Streptomyces ficellus: one gene and its partner. The protein of the gene in region 2 binds, or shares a complex with, the protein of the main gene of each other region. Links are inferred from orthologs where the notes say so. Each region holds a gene or a part of one and is shown on either strand. Other genes may lie near its edges.

What was found.
Region 1: the proteins of uvrB (region 2) and pcrA are in contact, whole or in part, in a crystal structure (PDB 7EGT), measured with the Thermus thermophilus proteins. The link is inferred for Streptomyces ficellus from one-to-one orthologs. Residues at the interface, in WP_096411307.1 of Thermus thermophilus: Glu23, Leu25, Arg26, Asp27, Gly28, Glu29, Arg30, Phe31, Arg55, Glu326, Asp327, Phe328, Glu379, Ser382, Gln383, His398, Gly400, Arg401; in WP_096412145.1 of Thermus thermophilus: His654, Arg656, Phe657, Gln666, Asp668, Glu669, Lys680, Arg681, Leu682, Ser683, Lys685, Tyr686, Ala687.

What each region holds. Positions count from the first base shown.
Region 1 is NZ_CP034279.1:2,876,284-2,884,342, reverse strand. The notes cover bases 2,006-5,149. They hold pcrA (DNA helicase PcrA), read left to right. Parts: upstream 2,006-2,400; coding sequence 2,401-4,899; downstream 4,900-5,149. Other genes in these bases: EIZ62_RS12420 (M23 family metallopeptidase), read right to left, coding at 4,920-5,149; EIZ62_RS12430 (C40 family peptidase), read right to left, coding at 2,006-2,025. In the rest of the region: EIZ62_RS12440 (C40 family peptidase), read right to left, coding at 1-95; EIZ62_RS12435 (hypothetical protein), read left to right, coding at 327-680; more of EIZ62_RS12430, read right to left, coding at 760-2,005; more of EIZ62_RS12420, read right to left, coding at 5,150-6,449; EIZ62_RS12415 (esterase/lipase family protein), read right to left, coding at 6,677-7,513; icmB (coenzyme B12-dependent isobutyryl CoA mutase small subunit), read left to right, coding at 7,809-8,059. UniProt on the Escherichia coli protein: A helicase with DNA-dependent ATPase activity. Unwinds DNA duplexes with 3'-5' polarity. Translocates on single-stranded DNA with 3'-5' polarity. Initiates unwinding more efficiently from a nicked substrate than double-stranded DNA.
Region 2 is NZ_CP034279.1:5,623,204-5,631,027, reverse strand. The notes cover bases 1,659-4,567. They hold uvrB (excinuclease ABC subunit UvrB), read right to left. Parts: upstream 4,231-4,567; coding sequence 2,086-4,230; downstream 1,659-2,085. Other genes in these bases: EIZ62_RS25150 (MHYT domain-containing protein), read right to left, coding at 4,318-4,567; EIZ62_RS25160 (TerD family protein), read right to left, coding at 1,659-1,939. In the rest of the region: EIZ62_RS25165 (TerD family protein), read right to left, coding at 1-1,209; more of EIZ62_RS25160, read right to left, coding at 1,361-1,658; more of EIZ62_RS25150, read right to left, coding at 4,568-5,106; EIZ62_RS25145 (methylated-DNA--[protein]-cysteine S-methyltransferase), read left to right, coding at 5,385-5,939; EIZ62_RS25140 (MFS transporter), read left to right, coding at 6,135-7,397; EIZ62_RS25135 (cupin domain-containing protein), read right to left, coding at 7,502-7,824. UniProt on the Escherichia coli protein: The UvrABC repair system catalyzes the recognition and processing of DNA lesions. A damage recognition complex composed of 2 UvrA and 2 UvrB subunits scans DNA for abnormalities.

The DNA of each region.
Region 1 (8,059 bases), 2.7 Mb from region 2 along the record:
TCGAAGGCGGTGGCGGTGGCCGCCCCGGCCAGTGCCAGGGTGACGGCGGCACGGCCGCTCAGCGGGTGCTGCCTGGGTTTCCGGTGCGCTGCCACGAGGGCGGTCACTTCCCTTCGCCGGGGGTGGGTCTGGGGGAGGACGCTAAACCTGGAGGTCACGGCCCGGCGGCGGCATGACCGCAATTGGCCCCAGGTGAGGGTTCACGAACGAATTCGCCGGAGCGGGCACGCTCGGAATCCCGCATTCCGTATCAGCCGCGACCGATGCGACCGTTGAGGCAACCCTGGCCGGGGGCCGGTGATATGGCCCCGGTTAGGGTGCGGCCCATGGACGCACTCATCAATGTCTTCGTCGCACTGCACGTCATCGGTATCGCCAGCCTGCTGGGCGGCTTCCTGACCCAGATGAAGGCGATGGGTGAGGGAACGGCGCGCTTCAGCCCCGCGATGCTGCACGGCGCCCTGACCATGCTGGTCACCGGCGTGGCCCTGGTCGGCCTCAACCAGGCCGACGACCAGGCCGTGAACAACGTCAAGATCGGTGTGAAGCTCGCGGTCCTAGTCGTCATCCTCGCCCTGGTCTACGTCAAGCGTGACGAGGAGAGGGTCGACAAGGCGTTCTTCGGGGCGGTCGGCGGCCTGACGGTGGCCAACATCTTCATCGCCACGCTCTGGACCTGACCGCCGGCCGGCGGGCCCGGCGGAACCGTCAGGCCCGCCGCGCCCGCCGTGCCCGCCGGGGTCGTTCGTCCGCCTCGGGTCAGGCCGGGCGCACGGCGCTGTGCACGGGCATGGAGTACACCGACTCCTCGCGGACGCTGTCACCGGGCCTGGGCGCGTGGATCATCTTCCCGTCGCCCCGGTAGATCCCGACGTGGCTGACGTCGTCGTGGAAGAACACCAGGTCCCCCGGGCGCAGGTCCTCCACGGCCACCCGCTGCCCTTCCATGACCTGCTCCCGCGTGGTGCGCGACAGGTAGACCCCCGCCGCCCGCCACGCGGCCTGGGTGAGCCCGGAGCAGTCGTACGAGCTCGGGCCCGTCGCGCCCCACACGTACGGCTTGCCGATCTGGGCCTCGGCGAAGGCGAGGACCTCGCGGGCCTTGGCCGTGGGACCACTGCCGCCGTCCAGCCCCACGCCCGCCGGCGCCGGCCCCGGCGCCTGTGCCTGCGCCTGCGCCTGCGTGAAGCCCAGGTCCGGCGCGTGCGCCTGCGTGAAGCCCGGCTCCTGGCCGGGCGCCTGGCCGAGGTTCACGCACGGCATCTCCGCCCGTACCCGCTCCCCGGCCGTCAGCCGGGCGAACAGGGCCCGCGCCTCGGCAAGCTTGCGCTGGACGGTCTGCTTGGTGGTGCGTAGGGAGGCCTGCGAGGCGGCGAGGGTGTCCGGCTCCGACGTCGCCGCCGGCCGCTGCTCCTCTCCGCCCCAGGTCCCGGCCGCGACTGCCGCCGTGGCTGCCGTCGCCGGCGGCTCGTACGGCGTGAGCGGTTCGGGTTCCCGGTCGGTGAGCCGGTCCATCAGCTGCGTCCGGTCCATCAGCTGTGTCCGGTCCACGGAGTCCTGCGGGTCGTCCGCGAGGGTCAGCGAGGCGGCCGGGCCGGGTCCGCCCGAGCGGTACGGGGCGGCCTCGGGGGCGCCGAGGGCGCGACGGGACCCGTTCGGCGCTTCCGTACGCCGCGCGGCGCCGTCGGCCGTCCGGCCGGCCTCGCGCCGCTGCGGGGCCGGGGCTTCCGTGGCCTTGGGGATCCTGGGGAACTGCAGCGTCGCCGTGCCCGCCTGCCGGTAGAGGTCGTCGACCTTTCTCTGGACCTCCTCGACCGTCGGCCTGCCGTCCGGCTTGCTGTCCGGGTCGCTCACCGGCGTGGCCGGTCCGTCCGTCCGGGGTGCGGCGGTCGCGCTCTGTGACGACAGGAGCGTGACCGAGGCCAGGGCGGCGGCCGTCGTGACCCCGACGGCGGGGGAGTGGGCATGCAGGGTCTGCAAGGTGCGCGGTGCGCGCGGCTTGCGATGCGACGCCAAGGCCGGCATCTCCTTCCGTGGACCGCCTACCGGGTTAGCTGTCAGGTTCGGGCGGAACGGAAGGTGCCCTACGGCCGTGCCCGAGGGGCTGCGGGCCGATTCACCTCGGTCGTGCGTGTGGGTCCCCGGTTCCGAACTGCCCCGAGGGCAGCACGAATTCGGCGTGGGCGATCCGACTGGCGTGGTTCGCCGAAGAGAAAACGGACCGCCTGGGCGAGCACGCTAGCCAACCTGTGGTGGTGCTGTGAAGGATGATGTTCGATATGCCCGATACGTTTCCGTGACCTTGGCGTGATGTCGCCGACTCGGTACGGAGGGTGACGAATCGGGCCGGTTCGCGGTTCGTCCACGGGTGTCAGTGGGGCCGCCTAGACTCGATAGGCGATGAGCAGCCTCTTTGACGACAGCTTCCTGGCGGACCTCCGGAACCACTCCGAGGAGCCCCCGCCGCCGCCCGAGGACTCCGAGGGCCCCGGGGACGCCCCGGCCGCGGAGGAGGTCCCGCACGACCTCTTCGGGGACCGTTTCGACGTTCCCCCGCCCCGGGACACCCACTACCGCGACGGCGCCCACCGTCCCGTCGTCGACCCCGCCGCGCTGCTGGAGGGGCTGAACGAGCAGCAGCGCGCCGCCGTCGTGCACACCGGCTCCCCGCTGCTCATCGTCGCCGGTGCCGGATCGGGCAAGACCCGGGTGCTGACCCACCGCATCGCCCACCTCCTCGGCACGCGTCACGTCCACCCCGGCCAGATACTGGCGATCACCTTCACCAACAAGGCCGCCGGCGAGATGAAGGAGCGCGTCGAGCAGCTCGTCGGCCCGCGCGCCAACGCCATGTGGGTCATGACCTTCCACAGCGCGTGCGTCCGCATCCTGCGCCGCGAGTCGAAGAAGCTCGGTTTCACCTCGTCCTTCTCGATCTACGACGCCGCCGACTCCAAGCGGCTGATGGCGCTGGTCTGCCGCGACCTGGACCTGGACCCGAAGAAGTTCCCGCCCAAGTCGTTCAGCGCCAAGATCTCCAACCTGAAGAACGAGCTGATCGACGAGGAGACCTTCGCCGACCAGGCCGCTGGGGGCACCTCCCACGCCGAAGGCGTAGGGGGAGGCTTTGAGAAGACCCTCGCCGAGGCGTACCGGATGTACCAGGCGCGGCTGCGCGAGGCCAACGCCCTGGACTTCGACGACATCATCATGACGACGGTGCACCTGCTCCAGGCGTTCCCGGACGTCGCCGAGCACTACCGCCGCCGCTTCCGGCACGTCCTGGTCGACGAGTACCAGGACACCAACCACGCCCAGTACACGCTCGTCCGCGAGCTGGTCGGCACCGGGTACGAGGACCTGGACCCGGCCGAGCTGTGCGTCGTCGGTGACGCCGACCAGTCGATCTACGCCTTCCGCGGCGCGACCATCCGCAACATCCTCCAGTTCGAGGAGGACTACCCGGACGCCACCACCATCCTGCTGGAGCAGAACTACCGCTCCACGCAGACCATCCTCTCCGCCGCCAACGCGGTCATCGAGCGCAACGAGAGCCGCCGCCCCAAGAACCTGTGGACCAACGCCGGCGAGGGCGCCCGCATCACGGGGTACGTCGCGGACACCGAGCATGACGAGGCGCAGTTCGTCGCCGACGAGATCGACCGGCTGACGGACGCGGGCGACGCCAAGGCCGGTGACGTCGCGGTCTTCTACCGGACCAACGCCCAGTCCCGTGTCTTCGAGGAGATCTTCATCCGCGTCGGCCTGCCGTACAAGGTCGTCGGCGGCGTCCGCTTCTACGAGCGCAAGGAGGTCCGGGACGTCCTCGCCTACCTGCGCGTCCTGGCCAACCCCGAGGACACCGTCCCGCTGCGCCGCATCCTCAACGTCCCCAAGCGCGGCATCGGTGAGCGCGCCGAGGCGATGGTCGACGCGCTGGCGCTGCGAGAGAAGATCACCTTCCCGCAGGCGCTGCGCCGCGTCGACGAGGCGTACGGCATGGCGGCCCGCTCGGCGAACGCGGTGAAGCGGTTCAACACCCTCATGGAGGAGCTCCGCACCGTCGTCGACTCGGGCGCCGGCCCGGCGGTGGTCCTCGAGGCCATCCTGGAGCGCACGGGATACCTGGCCGAACTCCAGGCCTCGACCGACCCGCAGGACGAGACCCGTATCGAGAACCTCCAGGAACTGGCCGCCGTCGCCCTGGAGTTCGAGCAGGACCGCGGCGAGGGCGAAGGTACCGGCACCCTGGCCGAGTTCCTGGAACAGGTCGCCCTGGTAGCCGACTCCGACCAGATCCCCGACGAGGACGAGGAGGGCTCCGGCGTCATCACGCTGATGACGCTGCACACCGCCAAGGGCCTCGAGTTCCCGGTGGTGTTCCTGACCGGCATGGAGGACGGCGTGTTCCCGCACATGCGCGCCCTCGGCCAGACCAAGGAGCTGGAGGAGGAGCGCCGCCTGGCGTACGTGGGCATCACCCGCGCCCGCGAGCGGCTCTACCTGACGCGGTCGACGATGCGCAGCGCGTGGGGGCAGCCCTCCTACAACCCGCCGTCGCGGTTCCTGGAGGAGATCCCCGGCGCGTACCTGGAGTGGAAGCGCACGGGTGCGACGGCCAAGCCGTCCGGCCCGGTGTCCGGCATCGCGTCGTCGCTGTCCTCCTCGCTGTCGTCACGCTCGCGGTCCGCCGGCCCCTCCGGCTTCGCCACGCGGCGTACGACGGACAAGCCGGTGATCTCGCTGGCGGTCGGGGACCGGGTGACGCACGACCAGTTCGGTCTGGGCACGGTGATGGCGGTGACGGGAGCGGGCGCGGACGCGCAGGCGACCATCGACTTCGGCGACGAGAAGCCGAAGCGGCTCCTGCTGCGGTACGCGCCGGTCGAGAAGCTGTAGGGGCCGGGCGGCCCCCGGGCTCAGGAGGTCGGGTCGAGGCCGTGGCCCCGCAGCCACGGCAGCGGGTCGATCGCGGCGCCGCCGCCGGGCCGTACCTCGAAGTGCAGGTGCGGTCCGGTGGAGTTGCCGGAGTTGCCCGAGTAGGCGATGACCTCGCCGGCCTTGACCTCACCGGAGCGGATCTTGGTGCTGCTGAGGTGGCAGTACCAGGTCTCGGTGCCGTCCTTGGCGGTCACGATCGCCATGTTCCCGTACGCGCTGTTCCACTGGGTGCGTACGGTGCCGTCGGTCGCGGCCATCACCGGCGTCCCGTACTGCACGGGGAAGTCGATCCCGGTGTGCAGGGACATCCAGTTGACGCCCGCCTGACCGTACTGCGCGCTGAGCTGGTGCAGGGCGACCGGGAGCGCGAACTTGGGACGCAGCGCCTCCTTGCGGGCCGCCTCCGCCTCGCGCTTCTTGCGCTCCGCCTCCTGGCGCTCCTTGAGGTCGATGCGCTCCTGGGTGCGGCTGGCGCGGTCGCCGAAGTCGCGGGCGTCGGCGCTGAGCGCGGCCAGCTGGGTGTCGAGTTCGCTGTTGGCGACGACCGGCTTGACCGTGGCCGGGTCGGCGGCGGTCACCGTCTTCTCGTCGCTCTTGGTCTCGCCGGTGCCGCCGGGGTTGAGGCCGCTGACGGACGCGGCGGCGATGCCGGCGACGCCCATCACGCAGGCCGAGGGCACGGCGACGGTCAGCAGCGCGGAACGCTTCGCGGGGGTGCGGCGGCGCCCACGGCTGCCGCCACCGCCCTGGCCGGCGCGGCGGCTGGGGCGGGGGGCGACGGGCGTGAGCGCGGTCTGGGTGAGGCTGTCGTGCAGGCCCTCGGACCCGGTCGCCTGCTCGGCCCCGTGCTCGGGCTCCGGGGTGAACTCGGCCCCGTGCTCGGCCTCGTGAGCGAACTCGGCCTCAACAGCGAACTCGGGCTCGGCGGTGAACTCGGACTGCGGGGTGAACTCGGGCTCCAGGGTGAACTCGGGTTCGGTGGCGAGCCCGGTCTCCGTCAGGTGCCTGGTCTCCGTCAGGTGCTCGGCAGGCGTCTGCGCCGGGTGCGCCTGGTCGGCCGCCGCGTAGTCGTACTGCTCGGGGACGGTGAACGTCTCGGTCGGCGCGGGGGCATGGTTCCAGGCGGTGGCGTCATAGGCGCCGGTCTCGAAGGCGGCGGTGGCGCCGGCGGCCTCGGCGGTCAGGTTCCACTGGCCGGTGGTGTCGTACGCGCCGCTCGCCTCGCTCCACGCGCCGGCGTCCCACTGCCCCGTGTGCTGGGAGTACTCGGCGTACCCGGTCGTGTCCGTCGTGGCCCACTGCTGGGTCGCGGCGGCGGCGCCCCACTGGGAGGAGTCGTACTGGCCGCTGTGGTCGGCGTAGTAGCCGCTGCCGCTGCTGTCGTAGGCGTTCGCCTGGACGTTGTCGTACGTGCCGGGAAGGGCGCCGAAGAGGGGATCGGTGGCGAAGCTGCCGGTGGAATACGCGTCGTCTCCGACGTACCCGGCGTGGGGGGGCTGGTCGTTCACCAACTTCTCTCTCGCCTCGGCAGCAGAACCAGATCCGGGCGGCCCCGGCTACGGGGGACCCAGAGGGGGAAAGCAGTGGGCGCGACTGTACCCGGCGGTATGCGCAAGCGACAATCTTCCGTGGGTTTTGGCCCAGCGGGAAACGGGCATTCGGCCGCCTTTCGGCGGAGTGCGGGCAGAGCCTTGGCCCTACGTTCGAGAGCTGTTCGAAACCGGAGTGGGTCGCGTCAGGCCACGGACGCGGAATCAGATGTTCCGGCGGTCGCCCCACCGGAGTCCAGGACCTGGCGGACGCCCGCCGCGACCGCCGGGTGCACCGGCAGGGCGAGATGACCGATGCCCGTGACGCGCACGTTCTCCGCGACCAGGTCCGGATGCTCGACGCGCGCCGTCTCCACGGGAACCATCCACTGGTCCAGATCGCTCCAGAAACCCACGAAGCGCGTACGGCAGCCGGGCGCGGGGGCGCTGAGCTCCCGCAGTACGGACGAGCCGGGGCGCATCTGGCGCACCAGGGGGTGCGCGCCCGCGAGCGGTGCGACGGTCGTGCCCGCATGCGGCGTACCGAGGGTGACCAGGGTGCGTACGCGGTGGTCGCCGCCGAGCCGCTGTACGTAGTAGCGGGCGATCAGCCCGCCCAGGCTGTGGCCCACGATGTCCACCTCGCGGTGGCCGGTGCGGTCGCAGATCTCCTCGATGTGACGGCCGAGCAGCTCGGCGGCGGCGCGGACGTCGCAGGTCAGCAGCGAGTAGTTCAGGGACTCCACATGGCGCCGGCCGTGCCGGACGAGGGAGCGGCGCAGCAGGACGAACACGGAGCGGTTGTCCACGAAGCCGTGCAGCAGCACGGTCGGCGGATGGACGTCCGCGCCGGCGGACGGTGTCGCGCCCGCGATCCGGGTGGCGCCGGTGGCGAGCGGCCGCCGCTCCGGCGCCATGCCCGTGGGGTAGAGGACCAGGTGGCCGGCGAGGATCGCCAGCTCCAGGACGGTGGCCCTGAGCAGCGCGGTCGACAGCGTCAGGGGGAAGAAGGGCAGGAGCTTCCAGGGCAACAGGACCTTCACGGCCGACCTCCGAAACCGGGGTGCCGTCTCGGAGAGGGTGGCGGCGCGGTCGCACCGCCGCGCCGCGCGGCTGGCGGCACGGTGATACGACGACCTCGTTACGGCTCCCTAGACGCCGCCCCGGCTCGCGCGAGGCGGCCGGGCCGCCCGATGCGGGTACGACGCTTGGCGAACATGTCCCACGTGTGATTTCCCCCTCCCTGCTTACCGTGAAACGGCGGGTTGCGGGATGCTGTAGATAACGTTCGTTCACCTCCCCGGGATTTTGGTACGGGGGACGCATGTGGAGGCAGTGATGGGTGTGACCGGTCCGATCCGCGTGGTGGTGGCCAAGCCGGGTCTCGACGGCCACGATCGCGGCGCGAAGGTGATCGCGCGGGCGCTGCGTGACGCCGGTATGGAGGTCATCTACACCGGCCTCCACCAGACGCCGGAGCAGATCGTCGACACGGCGATCCAGGAGGACGCGGACGCGATCGGTCTGTCGATCCTGTCGGGCGCCCACAACACGTTGTTCGCCAAGGTGATCGAGCTGCTGAGGGAGCG
Region 2 (7,824 bases):
TACCCGGTAGCCGTGCCAGACCGGGTTGTCCCAGCCGGCGTAGGCCACCGGGAGCGCGGGCTCCACGACCTCCGACTCCGCGGTGAGCTGCGCGAGGTCCCGGTCGAGCGCCTCGCGCGCCCGGGCGGTCAGCTCGTCGCGCCTGGCCCGGGCCGTGGCACGGGCCGTGTCCCCGGCGGAGCCGATCCGGCTGCGGGGGTCGGACAGGACGCGGTCGAGCTCCTGGTCCATGCGGGACTCGGCGAAGTCGACGGCGCTGCGGTAGGCGGCGGTGGTCCGGGCCAGGTCCTCGAACATGCCCCAGACCTGGTTGTACAGGCGCTCGTCCATGGACCAGCCGGTCGCGTCGCCGGCGACGGGAGCGGCGGGCCGGCCGGGCTCGGCCGGGTGGGCCGGCTCGGGTCGCGCGGCCGGGCCGGCGTCGGTACCGGCCGGAGGCGGCGGGGTGGCCGAGGCGGCCCGGCGCGGGTGGGCGTAGCTGATGGGGCCGGTGGGCGCGGGCGGTACGGGCGTTGTTGGCGCGGGTGAGGGTGCGGGTGTGGCGGCGGGGGCGGTCGGGCTGGTGTCGCCGGGCGCCCCGGAGGCGGTCAGTGCGGCGCCGTGCCGGGCCCGGTCGCCCTCGGCGGTACGGGCCGGGGGCGCGGCGACCGTCCGGCTCGCCCCGCTCGCGACCGCTTCCAGGATGGTGGCCGCCAGTTCGGCGGGGCGGGCGACGCCCTGGTCGGCGAGCATCTCGGCGAGCCCGCCCGCGTACCCCTGGCCGACGGCGCGCACCTTCCAGGCGCCCTGACGGCGGTACAGCTCCAGGGCGGCGACGGCCGACTCGGTGTCCAGCCCGGTGATGGTGTAGCCGGCGACCCCGGTGCCGTCGAGGGCGGTGACCGCGACGAACGGTGCGGGGAGGGCGCCGAACCGGGTCGCGCCGCCCGCGCCGCCCGGCAGGGCGAGGAGCACGGTCACCCGGTGGACGGTCCCGGGCAGGGCGTCGAGGTCCACGGCGAGCCGGTGGTCCGCCGCCGCCTGACGCGACACTTCGAGGCCCGGCAGCGCGGGCGAGCCCGGGTGCGCGATCCGGTCGGGGCCGGCGACCGTGCCGTCCTCGTCGCCGAGGGTCGCCCCGGCGACGACCGGCTCACCGGCCGACACCCGGATCTCCAGTCGGGTGTGGGGCAAGGGATGGTTCTGCCCCCGGACCAGCTCGGCCGTCATGCCTGTGTCCCCCTGGCTGTCTCAGCGTCTCGGTGCCGCGCTACCGCTGTGTCTCGTCTGTTCGGGTGTGAACCGCAGCTCCCGGCGGTCTCGCCTCCGGGAGCTGCGGGTGGTGTGTGCGGCCGGACGCGGTACGCCTCCGGCCGTGCGCCTACAGGTGCGGCAGGATCGACGGCATCAGGTCCTGGAACGTCCGGCCGACGGCCGGGCTGCCCAGGGCCGTCATCTGCCAGCCGGCCCCGGCGCGGTGCACCTTGGCCATGATCTGCGCGGTGTACTGACCGCCACCGTCCAGCGTGTAGCGCGCGAGCTCCTGGCCGTTCGTCTCGTCGACGATGCGGCAGAACGCGTTCTGGACCTCCTGGAACGTCTGGCCGGTGAAGGAGTTCACCGTGAAGACGATCTGATCGATGTGGACCGGGACCCGCTGGAGGTCGACGAGGATCGCCTCGTCGTCGCCGCCCTGCCCAGCGCCGCCGACCAGGTTGTCGCCGGTGTGGCGGACGGATCCGTCGTCGCTGACCAGGTGGCGGAAGAAGACGACGTCCACCGGCTGCTTCTCGGCGAAGAGCACCGCCGAGGCGTCGAGGTCGACCTCACGGGTGCGTGAGCCGAACAGACCGCGGCGCGGCGCCGCCTGCCAGCCGAGCCCCATCCGCACCGCGGTGAGAGTACCCCCGTCGCTCTTCTGCAGGCTGATGGCCTGACCCTTGGTCATGTTGACCGTCACGCGCTGTCCCCTCTCGTTGCGTCCCCCGCGACCGTTGAAGAGTGCGGTTGGGCAGCACCCTACGCAGCGGCCGCGGGGCGGCATCAGATCAGGTCCGCTTTTGTGGCGGTGTTGCAACACACCGGACCCGTCGTGTCGCCGGGGTGTCAGGCGATGCCCGCCTCCCTCATCTGCCGGAGTTCCTTCTTCAACTCGCTGACCTCGTCCCGGAGGCGGGCCGCCACCTCGAACTGCAGCTCCGCGGCCGCCGCCCGCATCCGCTCGGTCATCTCCTCGATGATTCCGGCCAGTTCGGCCGCCGGGCGGTCGCTGACCAGGGCGCCCGTGCCGCCCGCCTTGGCCGCCGCCTTGCCGCCGCCCTGTGCGGGCTTGGAGCCGAGCGAGGGGACGGGGGTCTTGGCGCCCTTGCCGTCCTTGGCCTGGCGGTAGCCCGTGCCGAGCAGCTGCTCGGTGTCGACCTCCTCGCGCGCGATGGTCGCGACGATGTCGTTGATCTTCTTGCGCAGCGGCTGGGGGTCGATGCCGTTGGCCGTGTTGTAGGCGACCTGCTTCTCCCGCCGGCGGTTGGTCTCGTCGATGGCCTTCGCCATGGCCGGGGTGACGGTGTCCGCGTACATGTGGACCTGGCCAGAGACGTTGCGCGCGGCGCGGCCGATCGTCTGGATCAGTGACGTGCCCGAGCGGAGGAAGCCCTGCTTGTCGGCATCCAGGATGGCCACGAGGGAGACCTCGGGGAGGTCGAGGCCCTCACGGAGCAGGTTGATGCCGACCAGGACGTCGTACTCACCGGCCCGCAGTTCGCGCAGCAGCTCGATCCGGCGCAGGGTGTCGACGTCGCTGTGCAGGTAGCGCACCTGGATGCCCAGTTCCAGGAAGTAGTCGGTGAGGTCCTCGGCCATCTTCTTGGTGAGGGTGGTGACCAGGACGCGCTCGTCCCGCTCGGTGCGCAGCCGGATCTCGTGCACCAGGTCGTCGATCTGGCCCTCGGTGGGCTTGACGACGACCTCGGGGTCGACGAGACCGGTGGGGCGGATGATCTGCTCGACGAAGCCGTCGCCCCGGGAGAGCTCGTACTGCCCCGGCGTCGCGGACAGGTAGACGGTCTGGCCGATCCGCTCCTGGAACTCCTCCCACTTGAGGGGGCGGTTGTCGAGGGCGGAGGGGAGCCGGAAGCCGTGGTCGACGAGGGTGCGCTTGCGGGAGGCGTCGCCCTCGTACATGGCGCCGATCTGCGGCACGGTGACGTGGGACTCGTCGATGACGAGCAGGAAGTCCTCGGGGAAGTAGTCGAGGAGGGTGTTGGGCGGGGAGCCCGGCTCACGGTCGTCGAAGTGCATCGAATAGTTCTCGATGCCGGAGCAGGAGCCGATCTGGCGCATCATCTCGATGTCGTACGTGGTGCGCATGCGCAGTCGCTGGGCCTCCAGCAGCTTGCCCTGCTTCTCCAGCTCGGCCAGGCGCACCTCCAGCTCCCGCTCGATGCCGTTGACCGCCCGCTCCATGCGCTCGGGTCCCGCCACGTAGTGGCTGGCCGGGAAGACGTACAGCTCCTGGTCGTCGCTGATGACCTCGCCGGTGAGGGGGTGGAGGGTGGACAGCGCCTCGATCTCGTCGCCGAACATCTCGATCCGGACGGCCAGCTCCTCGTAGACCGGGAAGATCTCGATGGTGTCGCCGCGCACGCGGAAGGTGCCGCGGGCGAAGGCCAGGTCGTTGCGGGTGTACTGGATGTCGACGAAGCGGCGCAGCAGCTGGTCCCGGTCGATCTCCTCGCCCACCTTGAGGGGCACCATCCGGTCCACGTACTCCTGTGGCGTGCCGAGGCCGTAGATGCAGGAGACGGAGGCCACCACGACGACGTCGCGGCGGGTCAGGAGCGAGTTCGTCGCCGAGTGGCGCAGCCGCTCCACCTCCTCGTTGATCGAGGAGTCCTTCTCGATGTAGGTGTCCGACTGCGGGACGTACGCCTCGGGCTGGTAGTAGTCGTAGTACGAGACGAAGTACTCGACCGCGTTGTTCGGCAGGAGCTCGCGGAACTCGTTGGCCAGCTGGGCGGCCAGCGTCTTGTTCGGCGCCATCACCAGGGTGGGGCGCTGGAGCTGTTCGATCATCCAGGCGGTCGTCGCCGACTTGCCGGTGCCGGTCGCGCCGAGGAGGACGACGTCCTTCTCGCCCGCGTTGATACGCCGGGCCAGGTCGGCGATGGCCGTCGGCTGGTCACCGCTGGGCTGGTAGGGACTGACGACCTCGAAGGGCGCCACCGAGCGTTCGATCTTGGAAACGGGCCGCATGAGACCACCGTACGACCCGGCACTGACAGTCGGGGGTCGAGCGGGCTGTCGCGTCAGCGCTCGCGGGCCGTCGGCGGTCGCGGGCCGTCAGCGGTCGCCGGTGCGGCGGGGGACCGCGAGCACGGGACGGCGCCGCCCGCCGTCGCCCGTGACCAGCATCGGGTCGACCATCACCACGTACCCGGCGAGCAGCAGGAACGCCACCGGTCCGACCAGCATCGGGGCGAGGAGCGTGATCGCGGTGTCGCCGCCGCCCGTCAGCGAGCCGTCGTCGTGCAGGTGCACGCTGACGGCGGACATGCCGGTGTAGTGCATGCCGGTGACCGCGGCGCCCATCCCCAGGCCGGCGCCGAGACTGGGCAGGAGCCCGCGCACCGAGACGGCCGCCCACAGCGCCGCGGTCGCCGCGACGACCGCGATCACGACCGAGAGGGCGACGGTGGGGGTGTCGTACTGGAGCCGGCCCGGGAGGCGCATTCCGGCCATGCCGAGGTAGTGCATGGTGGCGATCCCCAGGCCGGTGAGGGTGCCGCCGGTGACCAGGGCCATCGCGGTGGCACCCCGGTGTCCGACGACGAAGAGGCCGATGCCGACCATCACGATCGCCACGGCCAGGCTGGCGAACGTGGTGACGGGGTCGTAGCCGATCGGCGTCTCCTCGACGGTGAAGCCGGTCATGGCGATGAAGTGGGTGGTCCAGATGCCCGAGCCGATGGCGGTGGCACCGAGTACGAGGCAGCCGGGCCTGATACGACCGTGCTCGCGCAGCGACCTGCTCGTGCACCGCAGCCCCAGTGCGCCGCCCAGGCACGCCATGAGAAATGCGGCCACGGGCGTGACCACGCCGTAGCTGAAACCTTCGACCGTGCCCTGCATGCCGCGGTCCGCCCTTCGCTCCGTGTACCTCGCCGTCCGGAAGCCTCGCGACCGTGACGCGGCGCCGGTGGTGCCATGTGTACCCGCTGGTAGGGGGGCGAGGCTACGGCGCACGGGGGCCGGACCCGCACACGCAGGCGATTTGTCGATAATGGCCGGTTACGAGTCGGTGGGGTGCGGGCTCCGTGCGGTGCCGTCTTCTGGCGGCACGGCCGTCGAGGGTGGTCGGCGGGGGACGTCTGCGGGCGTTGTCAGTGGCCGGTCGTACGGTGGTCGACATGGACAGCAAGGGGCGGTTCGACGGGCAGGTCGTGGAGTGGGCCGTCGTCGGCAGCGACATCGGTCCGCTGTTGCTCGCCGCGACGGGCGAGGGACTGGTGAGCGTCGTGTTCCACGCCGACGACGCGGTGCGCGACCGGGCGCTGGAGCGGCTGGCGGGCCGGCTCGGCGCGGAGCTGGTGGAGAGCGCGGCGGGGCGGCTGGCCGAGCCGATACGCAGGCTGGACGCCTACTTCGCGGGCGCGCTGCGGGACTTCGGACTGCCGCTGGACTGGTCGCTGACGGCCGGGTTCAACCGGCAGGTGCTGCGCGAACTGGCCTCCGGTGTGCCGTACGGGACGGTCGTCGGGTACGGGGACCTGGCCGACCGGGTGGGGCAGCCGGGAGCGGCGCAGGCGGTGGGGACCGCGATGGGGTCGAATCCGCTGCCCCTGGTGGTGCCGTGCCATCGCGTGGTGGAGAGCGACGGGGGGATCGGCGGGTTCGGCGGGGGGCTGGAGACCAAGCGCCGGCTGCTCGCCCTGGAGGGAGTGCTGCCGCAGCCGCTGTTCTGAGCCTGTCAGGGAGCGCGGCGGGGCTGGCAGACTGCCGCGGTGACTACCAACCCCGACATACCCGAGGCGCCCGGACCGGTGACGACGTCGACCGCGGGCGCACGGTCGGCGGGCACCCCGTCGGCAGACCCCCGGCCGGCCGGTACGCGCCCTGCGGCTGGCAAGCGCTCTCCGGCCGGGTCCTCGGCTGCCACCGTGCCGGTCGCGGCCGCCGACCTGCCCGCGCTGCGGCGGCGCATCTCGGCCGTCCTGATCGCCAGCCAGATCCTGGGAGGGCTGGGGGTGGCGACCGGGATCGCCCTGGCCTCCGTGCTGGCCCAGGAGGTGAGCGGGACGGAGGCGCTGGCGGGGCTCGCGCCGACCGCCATGGTCGCCGGGACGGCACTGCTGTCCATGCCGCTGGCCGCGCTGATGGCCGCTCGCGGACGGCGGTCCGGGCTGGTCCTGGCGTATGTGATCGGGGCGCTCGGGGCGGGTGTGGTGGTGCTGGCCGCGGTCCTGGGCAACTTCCCGCTGCTGCTGGCCGGCATGGCCGGGTTCGGTGCCGGGTCGTCGGCCAATCTCCAGGCCCGGTTCGCCGCGGCGGACCTGGCCGAGCCGGAGCGGCGGGGGCGGGCCATCTCCACCGTGGTGTGGGCGACCACCATCGGGGCGGTACTGGGCCCCAACATCGCCGCGCCCGCCGGGCGGAGCGTGTCGGGGCTCGGGATACCGCCCACGGCCGGGCCGTTCCTGTGGGCCGCCGGGGTGTTCCTCGTGTCCGCCGCGATGGTCGCGGTCCTGCTGCGGCCCGATCCGCTCCTGACCGCACGGGCGCTCGCGGCCGGGACGGAGGAACCCGGCGGGCCCGAGGGCCGGTCGCTGCGGGCGGGCGTACGGGCGGTGCGGGAGTCGCCACGCGCCCGGCTGGCGCTGGTCACGGTGGCGGTCTCGCACACCGCGATGGTCTCGATCATGTCGATGACGCCGGTGGCCCTCAGCCACCACGGAGCCGGCATCACGCTGATCGGGCTCGTCATCAGCGGTCACATCGCGGGCATGTACGCGTTCTCGCCCGTGATGGGCTGGCTGTCCGACCGGCTGGGCCGGCTTTCGGTGATCGGCCTGGCGGTGGGACTGCTGGCCCTCGCCGCGCTCCTGGCCGGTACGGCCGGGCCGAGCCACGGGCGGACCGCGGCGGGACTGTTCGTGCTCGGCCTCGGCTGGTCGGCCGGGCTGGTCTCCGGGTCGGCGCTGCTGACCGACTCCGTGCCGTCGGCCGCCCGCGCCGCCGTGCAGGGTCTGTCGGACCTGACCATGAACACGGCGGCGGGCGTCGGCGGTGCGGCAGCGGGCCTGATCGTCGCCCAGGCGGGGTACGGCTGGCTGAACGCGGTGGGAGCACTGCTGCTGCTCCCCCTGGCCGCGCTGGCGATCCGCCGCCCGCGCCACACGTCCCAGGAGGCGGTCAAGCGCTGAACCGCGCGGACCGGATCCGGGATCCTGATGGGGAGATCCGGGTGCGGGATCCGGGTGCGGGGATCCGGGTGCGGGAGCCTGGTGCAGGGACGGGCCGCGGGGGCTCAGAGGCTGATGTGGTACGCCTTGCGGAGCGTCTCGTGCACGGTCCAGGTCGTGCGGTCGCCCTCGCGCAGCACGCACGCGTCGCCCGGGCCCAGCTCCAGGGTGTCCCCGCCCTCGACCTCGACGGTCGCGCGTCCGCTGACGACCACGAACAGCTCGTTGGCCTCGGTGTCGGTCACCACGCCGGGCGTGATCTGCCAGATGCCGCGCAGCTGCTTCCCGTCGGCCGATTCCCACAGCACCTTTCCGGTCACCTCCGGGGTGCCGGAGACGATCTGTGCCGGGTCCAGCGGCTCGGGCTCCAGCTCGGCGTCGGGGATGT